One region of the Streptomyces sp. MGP-P1 genome, then DNA from elsewhere that is predicted to be linked to it. Evidence: riboswitches for the same ligand, from Rfam matches in the RefSeq annotation. Region 1 holds a riboswitch; the other holds the start of a gene.

The links. Region 1 has a riboswitch for cobalamin ahead of AC3CH1_RS18140 (ribonucleoside-diphosphate reductase subunit alpha). Riboswitches for the same ligand answer to the same signal wherever they lie in the genome.
Region 2: another riboswitch for cobalamin. It lies ahead of AC3CH1_RS23270 (ABC transporter substrate-binding protein); the one in region 1 lies ahead of AC3CH1_RS18140 (ribonucleoside-diphosphate reductase subunit alpha).

What each region holds. Positions count from the first base shown of each region.
Region 1 is NZ_JBYMEM010000006.1:529,994-536,993, reverse strand. Features, by position in the region: gene AC3CH1_RS18160 (carbon starvation CstA family protein) at 1-46, shown strand, start outside; gene AC3CH1_RS18155 (YbdD/YjiX family protein) at 43-246, shown strand; gene AC3CH1_RS18150 (hypothetical protein) at 382-1,059, shown strand; gene AC3CH1_RS18145 (GNAT family N-acetyltransferase) at 1,121-1,630, shown strand; cobalamin riboswitch at 1,695-1,818, shown strand; gene AC3CH1_RS18140 (ribonucleoside-diphosphate reductase subunit alpha) at 1,955-4,369, shown strand; gene AC3CH1_RS18135 (ribonucleotide-diphosphate reductase subunit beta) at 4,369-5,385, shown strand; gene AC3CH1_RS18130 (hypothetical protein) at 5,409-5,624, opposite strand; gene AC3CH1_RS18125 (GlxA family transcriptional regulator) at 5,706-6,686, shown strand; gene AC3CH1_RS18120 (D-Ala-D-Ala carboxypeptidase family metallohydrolase) at 6,730-7,000, opposite strand, start outside.
Region 2 is NZ_JBYMEM010000007.1:352,375-359,374, forward strand. Features, by position in the region: gene AC3CH1_RS23240 (isochorismatase family protein) at 86-676, opposite strand; gene AC3CH1_RS23245 (nicotinate phosphoribosyltransferase) at 906-2,234, opposite strand; gene clpS (ATP-dependent Clp protease adapter ClpS) at 2,314-2,631, shown strand; gene AC3CH1_RS23255 (DUF2017 domain-containing protein) at 2,709-3,320, shown strand; gene AC3CH1_RS23260 (amino acid permease) at 3,688-5,136, shown strand; gene AC3CH1_RS23265 (M67 family metallopeptidase) at 5,267-5,689, shown strand; cobalamin riboswitch at 5,760-5,950, shown strand; gene AC3CH1_RS23270 (ABC transporter substrate-binding protein) at 5,989-6,984, shown strand; gene AC3CH1_RS23275 (FecCD family ABC transporter permease) at 6,981-7,000, shown strand, end outside.

The DNA of each region.
Region 1 (7,000 bases):
GGGCGGCATCCGCAAGGACGCGGCGGAGACGGGGAGCCGGACATGACGGTCGCGGACGTACGACGGGTGGCCGGACGGATCCGCTGGTACGTCCGTGAGCTGACCGGTGAGTCCACGTACGACCGCTATGTGGCGCACGCGAGGACCCACGCCCCGGACACGCCGGTGATGAGCCGTCGCGCCTTCGAACGCAGCCGCATGGACGCCCGCGAGGCGGACCCCCGCGAGGGCTTCCGCTGCTGCTGAGCACCACCGGCCGGAGATCGGGCCGCCGCACCCCTCCCAGGGGCGCGGCGGCCCCTTTTCGCACCCTCGCACGGTCCCGGGCGGCCGCTCGATTTCCCGGTGCGCGGAGCCCTCACCGTACGAAAGAATGTGCCCATGACATCGCATCCCCGGCCGCCCCGGCTCCGTCCCGTACTCACGACCGTGGCACTGGTGCTGAGCCTGGCGGCGGCGACGGGCTGCGGCACCGAGGTGGCGACCGGCACGGAGGCGACGCGGAGCGGATCGGCGGACCCCGCGCCCGACCGGGCGGAGCTGGAGGCGCGGGCGCAGGCCGTGCAGACCGTCGCGGAGCACGTGTGGGTGACCGAGGTCCCGGGGTACACCCTGGCCCGCCAGTCGGTCGGGGTGATCGGCGACGACGGGTTCGGCAGCGTCTACACCACGCCCGACGGCGGGCAGATCCAGCTGCGGGTGGAGCGCCGGGCGCACGCCGGGGCCGACTGTACGAAGGACCCCGCGCCCGCCGGCGGCCAGGAGCCCCTGAAGACGTGCGAGCGGGACGGCGAGCAGTGGTACCGGGCCACGGAGTCGGGCCACGCGTACGCGCGGGAACAGGGCGGACTCGTGGTCACGCTGAGCGGGTCGCCCGAAGAGGTGGACCGGGCGACGCTGCGGTCGGCCGCGCGGGCCGCCCACCGCGCCGACGACCACGAGCTGGACCGGGTGCTGCCGCCGGCCGACGAGGCCGGGGGGCGGCAGCCGGTCGAACGCGGCGACCTGCCGCCGGTGGGCGACGGCGCGCCCGACAACGACGTGGGGGCGAGTGGCTGACAGGGGAACGAGGGGCTGACGTGGGAGCCGGCGTGGGAGTCGACGTGGGAGCGAGTGGCTGATGGATCTGACGATCAGGGCGGCGGAGCCCGGCGAGTACGCCGCCCTCGGCGGGATCATCGCCGAGGCGTATCTCGGCGACGGTCTGCTGGACGGCCCGCGGGACCCGTATCTGCTCAAACTGCGCGCGGTGGAGCAACGCGCGGCCGAGGCCGAGGTGCTCGTCGCGCTCGATGTGGACGGGGCGGTGCTCGGTGGCGTGACGTATGCCGCACCCGGCACCCCGTGGCGCGACATCGCCGGCCCGGACGAGGCCGAGTTCCGGATGCTGGCGGTGGCCCGCGAGGGGCGTGGGCGGGGCGTGGGAGAGGCTCTCGTGCGGGCGTGCGTCGAGCGCGCCCGGTCCGCCGACGGGGTGCGGGCGCTGGTGCTGTCGACGCAGCCGGCCATGCTCGGAGCCCATAGGATCTACCGTCGGCTCGGCTTCGTACGGACCCCCGAACGGGACTGGGAACCGGTGCCGGGACTACGGCTCATGACCTTCCGGCTGGGGCTGGAGGCGCCCTCCTGAGGGGCGTGTTGGATCGTCGCGACACAACATGTGGGGGCCGCTTCATCCGGCGGCCCCCACATGTATGCTCGACCTCGCTGTCGCCGCAGGGGAATCCGGTGCGAATCCGGAACTGTCCCGCAACGGTGTGATCGGTGCGCTTTTGCGCACCCGCAAGTCCGAAGACCTGTCGACAGCGCGTCCGGCTCGACCGAACCGGACGCCAGACGTCCGGGTCTCGCGGATAGGCCGGTGGACGCCGTGAGCTGTGCTGCCCTGCCCCGGGTCTCGCGCTGCCCGGCTTCCCCGCCTGCCGCCGGCCCCTGCCGAGCGAGGGAAAGCCCAGTGACCATCGCGCCCGCCGATCCGGTTTCAGCCACCGAATCCGCTGCCTCCACCACGTCCGGAGCAGGTACGAACGACGGACCCGGGACCGCCCTGCTGCGGACCCTGACCGACCTCACCGTCGATCTTCCCGACACCGACCCCGGACGGGTCGCCGCCGCCGCGCTGCGCGGACGCAACGCCCGCTCCGACGAGGCCGAGCTGCGCTCGCTGGCCACCGAGGCCGCCGCGGGGCTCATCTCCGAGGACCCGGCGTACTCCCGACTGGCGGCCAGGCTGCTGACCCGCTCGATCGCGGACGAGGCCGCGGGCCAGGGCGCGACGTCCTTCTCCGCCTCGGTCGCCGTGGGCCACCGTGAGGGCCTGATCGCCGACCGCACCGCCGCGTTCGTCGCGCTCCACTCGGCCGCCCTCGACAAGCTCGTCGAGCAGGCCCTGGCGGACGGGGCCGACGACCGCTTCGGCTACTTCGGTCTGCGGACGCTGCACAGCCGCTACCTGCTGCGCCACCCGATCACCCGGCAGGTCATCGAGACCCCGCAGCACTTCATGCTGCGCGTGGCGGCCGGTCTCGCCGAGGACGAGTCGGTGCGGGCGCTGGACGAGGTCGCCGCGCTCTACGGGCTGATGAGCCGGCTGGACTACCTCCCCTCCTCCCCCACGCTCTTCAACTCCGGCACCCGGCACCCGCAGATGTCCTCCTGCTATCTGCTGGACTCGCCCAAGGACGAGCTGGACTCGATCTACGACCGCTACCACCAGGTGGCGCGGCTCTCCAAGCACGCGGGCGGCATCGGTCTTTCGTACTCCCGCATCCGCGCCCGGGGTTCGCTGATCCGGGGCACCAACGGGCACTCCAACGGCATCGTGCCGTTCCTGAAGACGCTGGACGCCTCCGTCGCGGCGGTGAACCAGGGCGGCCGGCGCAAGGGCGCGGCGGCGGTCTACCTGGAGACCTGGCACGCGGACATCGAGGAGTTCCTGGAGCTCCGCGACAACACGGGCGAGGACCAGCGGCGTACGCACAACCTGAACCTGGCGCACTGGATCCCGGACGAGTTCATGCGCCGGGTCGACGCGGACACCGAGTGGTCGCTGTTCTCCCCCGCCGACGTGCCGGAGCTGGTCGACCTGTGGGGCGACGCGTTCGACGCGGCCTACCGGGCGGCCGAGGCCAAGGGCCTGGCGCGCAGGACGATTCCGGCGCGCGAGCTGTACGGCCGGATGATGCGGACCCTCGCGCAGACCGGCCAGGGCTGGATGACCTTCAAGGACGCCTCCAACCGGACGGCGAACCAGACCGCCGAGCCGGGCCGGGTCGTCCACTCCTCGAACCTGTGCACCGAGATCCTCGAAGTCACCGACGACGGCGAGACGGCCGTCTGCAACCTGGGCTCGGTCAACCTCGGCGCGTTCGTGGCGGACGGCTCGATCGACTGGGACCGGCTGGACGCCACGGTCCGTACCGCGGTGACCTTCCTGGACCGGGTCGTCGACATCAACTTCTACCCGACCGAGCAGGCCGGGCGCTCCAACTCCCGCTGGCGGCCGGTCGGCCTGGGCGCGATGGGCCTCCAGGACGTCTTCTTCCAGCTGCGGCTGCCCTTCGACTCCCCCGAGGCCCGCGCGCTCTCCACGAAGATCTCCGAGCGGATCATGCTCGCCGCCTACGAGGCCTCCTGCGACCTGGCGGAGCGCTCCGGCCCGCTGCCGGCCTGGTCCGAGACCCGCGCCGCGCGTGGTGTGCTGCACCCCGACCACTACGACACCGAGCTGAACTGGCCGGAGCGCTGGGACACCCTGCGCGCCCGGGTCGCGAAGACCGGCATGCGCAACTCGCTGCTGCTGGCCATCGCCCCGACCGCCACGATCGCCTCGATCGCCGGGGTGTACGAGTGCATCGAGCCGCAGGTCTCCAACCTGTTCAAGCGCGAGACGCTCAGCGGTGAGTTCCTCCAGGTCAACGCCTACCTGGTGGACGAGCTGAAGAAGCTCGGCGTGTGGGACTCCCGCACCCGTGAGGCGCTGCGCGAGGCGAGCGGCTCCGTGCAGGGCTTCGGCTGGATTCCCGAGGACGTCCGGGCGCTCTACCGCACGGCGTGGGAGATCCCCCAGCGCGGCCTGATCGACATGGCGGCGGCCCGTACGCCGTTCCTCGACCAGAGCCAGTCGCTCAACCTGTTCCTGGAGACGCCGACGATCGGCAAGCTCTCCTCGATGTACGCGTACGCCTGGAAGCAGGGGCTGAAGACGACGTACTACCTGCGTTCGCGCCCGGCGACCCGGATCGCCCGTGCCGCGTCCGGCCAGGCGTCGGCCGCCGCCCCCATTCCCGTACAGCAGGCGTCGGCTCCCGACGCGGACGCCATCGCCTGCTCCCTCGAAAACCCCGAGTCCTGCGAGGCCTGCCAGTAATGAGCACCAACGACCACAAGAACCTGCTCGACCCGGGCTTCGAACTGACCCTGCGTCCCATGCGCTACCCGGACTTCTACGAGCGCTACCGGGACGCGATCAAGAACACCTGGACCGTGGAGGAGGTCGACCTCCACTCGGACGTCTCCGACCTCGCCAAGCTGTCGCCGGGCGAGCAGCACATGATCGGCCGGCTGGTGGCGTTCTTCGCGACCGGTGACTCGATCGTCTCCAACAACCTCGTGCTGACGCTGTACAAGCACATCAACTCCCCCGAGGCGCGGCTGTACCTGTCGCGGCAGCTCTTCGAGGAGGCCGTGCACGTCCAGTTCTATCTGACGCTGCTGGACACCTATCTGCCCGACCCGGACGACCGGGCGGCGGCGTTCGACGCGGTCGAGGAGATCCCCTCGATCCGTGAGAAGGCGCAGTTCTGCTTCAAGTGGATGGATTCGGTCGAGAAGATCGACCGGCTGGAGACGAAGGCCGACCGCCGCCGTTTCCTGCTGAACCTGATCTGCTTCGCGGCCTGCATCGAGGGGCTGTTCTTCTACGGCGCGTTCGCGTACGTGTACTGGTTCCGCTCGCGCGGTCTGCTGCACGGTCTCGCCACGGGCACCAACTGGGTGTTCCGTGACGAGACGATGCACATGAACTTCGCGTTCGAGGTCGTGGACACCGTCCGCAAGGAGGAGCCGGAGCTCTTCGACGACGCGCTGGAGCAGCAGGTCACCGACATGCTGCGGGAAGCGGTCGAGGCGGAGCTGCAGTTCGGCCGTGACCTGTGCGGCGAGGGCCTGCCGGGCATGAACACCGAGTCGATGCGGCAGTATCTGGAGTGCGTCGCCGACCAGCGGCTCGCCCGCCTCGGCTTCCCGACGGTGTACGGCTCGGAGAACCCGTTCTCCTTCATGGAGCTCCAGGGCGTCCAGGAGCTGACGAACTTCTTCGAGCGCCGCCCGTCCGCGTACCAGGTGGCCGTGGAGGGCTCGGTCGGGTTCGACGACGACTTCTAGACCCTCCGGGCCCGAGGGGTCTCTCAGACCCCGGCCCACTTCCTGAGGTAGGGGCGCCGCGCAGCCGTCACCGGTCGCGCGGCGCTCCGCGTTTCCGGGGGCCCGGCAATCGGCCGCCCGCGTTCCGCCTCCCGCAGCTGGCGGTCGATGCGGCGTTCGCGGACGACGCCGAGGGCCACGGGCGCGAGGACGAAGGCGAAAAGTGCTGCTACGACCAGGTAGTTCAGGAATGTGTTCATGCCTCTACTCTGGACCGCCGGAACGAAGAACATCAGTGGCAGGACTGCCATGGGACATCAAATAGCTGCCACACTCGGGCCATGCTGACCAATGTCGCCGCCCTCCTCCTCGATGAGGTCCACCCCTTCGAACTCGGCGTCCTGTGCGAGGTGTTCGGCCTGGACCGCAGCGAGGAAGGCCTGCCGGTGCACGATTTCGCGGTGGTCTCCGCCGAGGGGCCCGTCCTGAACACCCACGCGGGCTTCACCATCTCCACGCCGCACGGCCTGGAGCGGCTGGAGGAGGCCGACCTCATCGCCGTGCCGGCGGGCAGCCACTTCGCACGGCGGGAGTATCCCGAGGAGGTGCTCGACGCCCTGCGCCGGGCCGTCGCGCGCGGTTCGCGGGTGCTGAGCGTGTGTTCGGGGTCCTACGTCCTGGGCGCGGCCGGGCTGCTGGACGGCCGCCGCTGCACCACGCACTGGCGGCACGCGGCGGAGCTGTCGCGGCGCTTCCCGAAGGCGATCGTCGAGCCGGACGTGCTGTACGTGGACGAGGGCGCGGTGATCAGTTCGGCGGGCACCGCCGCCGGGATCGACGCGTGCCTGCATCTGATCCGGCAGGAGTACGGCCAGGAGGTGGCGAACACCCTCGCCCGGCGAATGGTGGTGCCGCCGCACCGGGACGGCGGGCAGGCGCAGTACATCAGCCGCCCGCTGCCCCGGAGCTCCTGCGACACGGTCGGCTCGACCCTGGCCTGGATGGAACAGCACCTCGACCAGGAGATGAGCGTGGAGCAGCTGGCGGCGCTGGCGCACATGTCGCCGCGCACCTTCGCCCGGCGGTTCCAGCAGGAGACCGGGACGACGCCCTACCGGTGGCTGCTGCGGCAGCGGGTGCTGCTGGCCCAGCATCTGCTGGAGACCTCCGACCTGACGATCGACACGATCGCGGGGCAGACGGGCTTCGGTACGGCGGCGACCCTGCGACACCAGTTCGTGCGGTCGCTGGGCACCACGCCGAACGCCTACCGCCGCACCTTCCGGGGTCCGGCGGCCACCTCCGTGCCCGACGTCGCCTGAGCGCGCCGGGCACGGTCACCGGCTGCCCGCCATCCGATGCGGGTCAGATACCGCAGCTGGGCGCCGACCAGAAGCGGCTGGGGCCCTGGTTGACGTGCACGTGGTCGTTGTGGCCGCTGTAGCCCGGGCCGAGGATTCCCCGGAAGCCGTGGTGGCGGGCCTGCTTGGCCAGCGTGCACAGCGAGTGCGGGGAGGCGCCGAGGTCGACCGCGTCGCCGTACATATGGCGGCTGTTGGAGGCTCCGCCCACGGCCGCGTTGCAGGAGGCGGAGCGGAAGCCGCTGGTGACCCGGATGGACTGGTCGCCCAGCGCG
Region 2 (7,000 bases), on a different contig from region 1:
TGATGTCCGGGCGCGGCGGGCTTGGCGGGCGTGGCGGTCATGTCCGGGCGCGGCGCGCGAGGCGTGATGTCCGTGCGCGGTGCGGTTACGACGCGACGACCGGTGTGCCGGAGAGCTTCACGCCCGCCGTGCGCATCTCCGCGAGGGCCCGCTTCGTGGTCGCCCCGGACACGCCCGCGGTCAGGTCGAGCAGCACGTGCGTGACGAAGCCCTCACGGGCCGCGTCCAGCGCGGTGGCCCGCACGCAGTGATCGGTGGCGATGCCGACGACGTCGACCTCGGTGACATCGCGGTCGCGCAGCCACTGGGCGAGTGGGACCCCGTTCTCGTCGGAGCCCTCGAACCCGCTGTACGCGGCCGCGTACGCCCCCTTGTCGAACACCGTGTCGATCGCGCCGGAGGCGACGGCGGGCGCGAAGTTCGGGTGGAAGCCGACCCCCTCCGTACCGGCGACGCAGTGCACCGGCCAGGAGTGCTCGAAGTCCGGGCTGGGCGAGAAGTGGTCGCCCGGGTCGATGTGGTGGTCGCGGGTGGCCACCACGTGGCGGTAGCCGGGCTGGGCGTCGCCGATCAGGTCGGTGATGGCGGCGGCGACGTCGGCACCGCCCGCCACCGCGAGGCTGCCGCCCTCGCAGAAGTCGTTCTGAACGTCCACGACGATCAATGCGCGGTGCATGGCGGGTGTCCTTCGGTGGGGGCGGGAGCGGATGGGGCGGGGAGGGGGCTCGTGGGGCCGGAGCGGGATGGCGCCGAGCGGAGGGGGATGGCCGGGGTCTTGGGGTGTGTCCGCGGGTTCGAGCCTAGGCACTGGACCGTCACAATCAAGCCCGTCCGCCAAACCCCCGGTTCCGGACCCGGCCGGTCCGGACGCCGGGGCGACCCCCGCGGGCCGCCCCGAGCCGTACTCAGGCGTACTCGGTCGGGATCACGGGCTCGCCCCGGGACAGCTGGATCGCCGACATCGGCAGCCCCGCGCGCGCGGCCACGTGCCGCTCCCGCACCGCGTCCAGCGGCTCGCGGGCGACCACCTCGCCCGCCCGGGCCAGCTCCACCAGCAGCTGCCGGTCGGCCAGCTCCTCGGGGACCGGACCGGTGCCGATCACCTCGGCCTCGGCGACGCCGTGCGCGTCGGTCCGGCGGGCGGCCCACTTGCGGCCGCCCCTCGACGACTTCGCGCCGAGCGACTTCTTCGCCACCGGCACCAGCGGGGCGTCCGGCTCCGCCGAGCCGGCGCGGGCCACCAGCTTGTAGACCATGGAGCAGGTGGGGTGCCCGCTCCCGGTGACGAGCTGGGTGCCGACCCCGTACGCGTCCACCGGCGCGGCGGCCAGCGAGGCGATGGCGTACTCGTCCAGGTCCGAGGTCACCACGATCTTCGTGTCCGTCGCCCCCAGCTCGTCCAGCTGCTGCCGCACCCGGTGCGCGACCAGGAGCAGGTCCCCGGAGTCGATCCGTACGGCGCCCAGCTCGGGCCCCGCGATCTCGACGGCCGCCCGGACCGCCTCGGTCACGTCGTACGTGTCGACCAGCAGCGTCGTGCCCCGGCCCAGCGAGTCCACCTGCGCCCGGAAGGCGTCGCGCTCGGTGTCGTGCAGCAGGGTGAAGGCGTGCGCGCTCGTGCCGACGGTCGGGATCGCCCAGCGGAAGCCGGCCGCCAGGTCGGAGGTGGCGTCGAAGCCACCGACGTACGCGGCGCGGGCCGAGGCGACCGCGGAGAGCTCGTGGGTGCGGCGCGCGCCCATCTCGATCAGCCGGCGCTCCCCGGCGGCGGCCGACATCCGCGAGGCGGCGGCGGCGATGGCGGAGTCGTGGTTGAGGATGGAGAGGATCACCGTCTCCAGCAGCACGCACTCGGCGAAGGAACCCTCCACGCGCAGGATCGGGGAGCCGGGGAAGTAGACCTCGCCCTCCGGGTAGCCCCAGATGTCGCCGCCGAAGCGGTAGTCGGCCAGCCATTCGAGGGTGGGCTCGTCGACGATCTCCTGCTGCCGCAGGAAGCCGATCATCTCGTCGTCGAAGTGGAAGTTCTCCACCGCGTCCAGCACCCGGCCGGTGCCCGCGACGACTCCGTAGCGCCGCCCCTCGGGCAGCCGGCGGGTGAACGCCTCGAAGACCGAGTGCCGGTCGGCGGTGCCGGCCTTGAGGGCCGCCTGCACCATGGTCAGCTCGTACTGGTCGGTGAAGAGCGCGGTCGACGGAACGCCGACCCGTCGCCCGAGGTCCGCTGAGTTCATGGCTGGGATGCTACCCCCTATTCGTCAAAGTGACGAGATGTGGGGTCCGTTTATGCGCGGAACCCGCCCGGGTGGCAGCATGGGACAGGTGAGCGTTGCTACCCCGCTAGAGATCGAACGTCCCGATTCGGCCGAGGAGACCTTCGCGGTCCCCGAGCCGGACGTCCCGTGGGTGACGCTCGTCCACAATGACCCGGTCAACCTCATGAGCTACGTGACCTACGTCTTCCAGGCCTACTTCGGCTACCCGAAGGACAAGGCCCACCGGCTCATGATGGACGTGCACCAGAAGGGCCGCGCCGTCGTCTCCAGCGGGAGCCGCGAGGAGATGGAACGCGACGTCCAGGCCATGCACGGATACGGACTGTGGGCCACCCTCACCCAGGACCGCAACTAGGGGCCCGGGCCCCCTACAGGGCCCCGCCCCCTCGTCCCGCCCTCCCCCGCCCCGTTCGACCCACCATCGGAGAATCCATGGCCGGCCATTTCGAGGCCACCCCAGGCGGCGGCGCGGCCGTCGCGCTCGACGAGGTCGAGATCTCCATCCTGCGCTCCCTCGCCGTCCAGCTGCTCGAACTGATCGGCCCCGGCGAGACGCCCGCCGCCGGCGAGGACCCGCTCGCCGCCCTCTTCGCCGAGGGCCCCAGCAAGCCACCGTCCGACCCGGCGCTCGCCCGGCTCTTCCCCGACGCCTACGGCGGCCCCGACCGGCCCGCCGAGGGCGGAAAGCCGGAGGAGGAGCTCCGCGAGCTGTCCTCCGAGTTCCGCCGCTTCACCGAGAACGACCTGCGCTCCGGCAAGCGCGAGGACGCCGTCACCGTCGTCCGCACCCTGGACGCGCTCTCGCCCGCCGGGGACGGCGGCGCCGTCCTCACCCTCACCGGCGACGAGTGCCGCAGCTGGCTGCGCTCCCTCAACGACCTGCGCCTGACCATCGGCACCCGGCTGGAGGTCTCCGACGAGGACGAGGGCGACGAGGGCTCGCTCTACCGTCTCCCCGACGCCGATCCGCGCAAGCCGATGGTGATGGCCTACCTCTGGCTCGGCGCACTCCAGGAAACGCTCGTCGAAACGCTCATGCCGTAGAGCCGTAGTGCCGTGATGCCGTAATGCCCTGAACGGAGAGGGCGCCCCCCGCCATGCCGGGGCGGGCGCCCTCTGTTCGCTCAACGGATGCTCAGATCCGCATAACGATCGCACCAAGTGATCCGGCCTTTTCGTGCCGGACGGAACCCCTTGCCCGCTTTTTCCTGTGTCGTGCGCCACAGAATGTCCCACCGTGTCCCGTGACGGCCGTGATAAATCTTCACGACCGCCCGGGAACGCCACCCCTGTTCCCGGGGGCGCCGGAAACCGGCCGAACGCCGGCGGCACTCCATCCATATCCGGGGGGATCAGGACCTGATCCGCAGCTCTGTGAGGCGCGGATCGGCGTGGAGAAAGGCGCACCACCATGACATCGGCGCAGGTCGACGAGGGACAGGCCGACAAGGGCCGGCCCGGCGACGCCGGGGAATCCGGGACCAGTGGCGAGGGATACCAGCGCGGTCTGGGCGCTCGCCAGATTCAGATGATCGCCATCGGCGGAGCCATCGGCACCGGGCTCTTCCTCGGCGCGGGCAAAGCCATCGACCGGGCCGGACCCAGCCTCATCCTGGCCTACGTCATCGCGGGCCTGGTCATCTTCTTCATCATGCGGGCCCTGGGCGAACTCCTCATGTACCGCCCGGTCTCCGGCTCCTTCTCGGAGTACGCCCGGGAATTCCTCGGCCCGTTCTTCGGATTCGTCACCGGCTGGACCTACTGGCTCTTCTGGGTCGTCACCGGAATCACCGAAGTCACCGCCGCCGCCACCTATATGACGTACTGGTGGAACATTCCGCAGTGGCTGTCCGCCCTCGTGTTCACCGTCATTCTGTACGGCGCCAACCTGATCTCCGTGAAGCTCTTCGGTGAGCTGGAGTTCTGGTTCTCCATGGTCAAGGTCACCGCCATCATCGGCATGATCCTGATCTGCGCGGGCGTCCTCACCGTCGGATTCTCCGACGCCGGCGACACCGCCACCGTCGCCAACCTCTGGAACGACGGCGGATTCTTCCCCAACGGCATCACCGGCACGCTCATGACGCTCCAGATCGTCATGTTCGCCTTCCTCGCCGTGGAACTCGTCGGCGTCACCGCCGGGGAGTCCAAGGACCCCAAGACCGTGCTGCCCAAGGCCATCAACACCGTGCCGTGGCGCATCGCCGTCTTCTACGTCGGCGCGCTGATCATGATCCTCTCGGTCGTGCCGTGGTCCACCTTCAAGCCCGGCGTCTCCCCGTTCGTGAAGGCCTTCGAGGAGATGGGATTCAGCGTCGGCGCCGCCATCGTCAACTTCGTCGTCCTCACCGCCGCGCTCTCCTCCTGCAACTCCGGCATGTACTCCACCGGCCGCATGCTCCGCGACCTCGCCCTCAACGGCCAGGGCCCCCGCGCCTTCACCAAGCTGACGAAGAACGGCCTGCCGCTGGTGGGCACCACGTTCTCCGCCGCCCTGATGCTCGTCGGCGTGGGGATCAACTACCAGTGGCCCGGCGAGGCGTTCAACTACGTCGTCTCCTTCGCCACGATCTCCGGCATGTGGGCCTGGATCATGATCCTGTGCAGCCAGATCCGCTACCGCCGCATGGCCGACGCGGGCCTGCTCCCGCAGTCCTCGTTCAAGGCCCCCGGAGCCCCGTACACGAGCTGGTTCGCGCTCCTGTTCATCGGCATGGTCATCGTGATGATGGCGATCGACGAGGACGCCAGGATCTCGCTCTACTGCGCACCGCTGTGGGCGCTCATCCTCTTCGTCTCCTACCGGGCGCTCCAGGCGCGCACCCCCGAGAAGAAGACCACCACCGAGACCCACCGCTGACCCGAGGGCGGGCCCCACACCGCCCTCCTCCCGGACCGCCCCGGCCGCCCCAACGGCCGGCGTGTCCAGCATGCGGCCCCTTCCGTACCACCCACCGGTACGGAAGGGGCCGCCTGCATATCCTGGCGCCATGCTGACCATCACCCAGGCGCTCCACGACCAGATCGTCGCCCACTCCCGCGCCGACCACCCCGACGAGGCGTGCGGAGTGGTCGCGGGCCCGGCCGGGTCGGACCGCCCCGAGCGCTTCATCCCGATGCTCAACGCCGCCCGCTCGCCCACGTTCTACGAGTTCGACTCGGCCGACCTCCTCAAGCTCTACCGCGAGATGGACGACCGCGACGAGGACCCCGTGATCGTCTACCACTCGCACACGGCGACCGAGGCCTACCCCTCCCGCACCGACGTCACCTACGCCAACGAACCCGGCGCCCACTACGTCCTGGTCTCCACCGCCGACACCGATGACGCCGGACCCTTCCAGTTCCGCTCGTACCGCATCGTGGACGGCGAGATCACCGAGGAAGACGTGCGGATCGTCGAGGCGTACTGACCCACCAGGGACCTACCAGGGACCCACCAGGGACCCACCGGGAACCCACCAGGGTGCACCCGCAGGCCCCCCGCACCCGCACGGGTCTGGCACACTGCCCCCACACCCAACAAGGCAGCAGGAACCAGGAAGCCGGTGCGAATCCGGCACGGTCCCGCCACTGTGACCGGGCCCCCTCCCACGCGGACGACTCCCCAGCGGACGACGTCGCACCGGAGGGCGGCCCGGAAGTCAGGAACTGGCCCGCCGCCTTCTCGCATCGACCAGGGGACGCGGAAATCCCCCGGAGAGGCCTCGCCATGTCCCGGCGCACCCCCGCGCTCATAGCCGCCGCCGTGCTGCTCCCGCTCGCCCTCACCGCCTGCTCCACCCCGGACGGCGAAGCCGCCGCCGGGAACAGGGCCGAGGCGAAGAGCGACGGATTCCCCTACACCGTGAAGAACTGCGGTGTCACCACCACGTTCGAGGCCCCGCCGAAGCGCGTCGTCACCATGAACCAGCACGTCACCGAGATCATGCTGGAACTGGGCCTGGCGAAATCCCTCGTCGGCACCGCCTACCTCGACGACCAGGTCCTGCCGAAGTACGGACAGGACTACGCGTCCGTCCCCGTCATCGCCAAGGAGTACCCCTCCTACGAGCAGCTCCTCGCAACCAACCCCGACTTCGTCTACGGCGGCTACGGCAGCGCCTTCACCGCCGGCGACGGCCGCAGCCGAGCGGCGCTGAAGAAGTCCGGCATCGAGAGCCGGCTCAACACCGAGAGCTGCACCAAGGGCGACCAGCCCATGGACACCCTCTACGAGGAGATCCGCCAGGTCGGCCGCACCTTCGGCGTCCCCGACCGCGCCGAGGCCTGGATCAAGCAGGCCAAGGCAGACAACACCGCCACCGCGAAGAAACTCGCCGGCCTGAAGCCCGTCCCCGTCTTCGTCTACGACAGCGGCGACAAGACCGCCTTCACCGCGGGCGGCGAGGGCATCGGCAACGAACTGATCGAGCGGGCCGGCGGCACCAACGTCTTCGCCGACCTCGACAAGCCCTTCGGCGACGCCTCCTGGGAGAACGTCGTCGCCCGGCGGCCCGAAGCCATCGTCATCTACGACTACGGCGCCACCACCGTCGAACAGAAGAAGAAGCGCCTCCTCACCGACCCGGCCCTCGCCGACGTCCCCGCCATCAAGAACAAGCGCTTCGCGGTCATGCCGCTCTCCGACGCCGTCCTCGGCGTCCGCGTCCCCGCCGCCGTCGGCAAACTCGCCGCCCAGCTCCACCCGGGGGCCACCACCCCGTGAGCTGCCGCACCCCCGC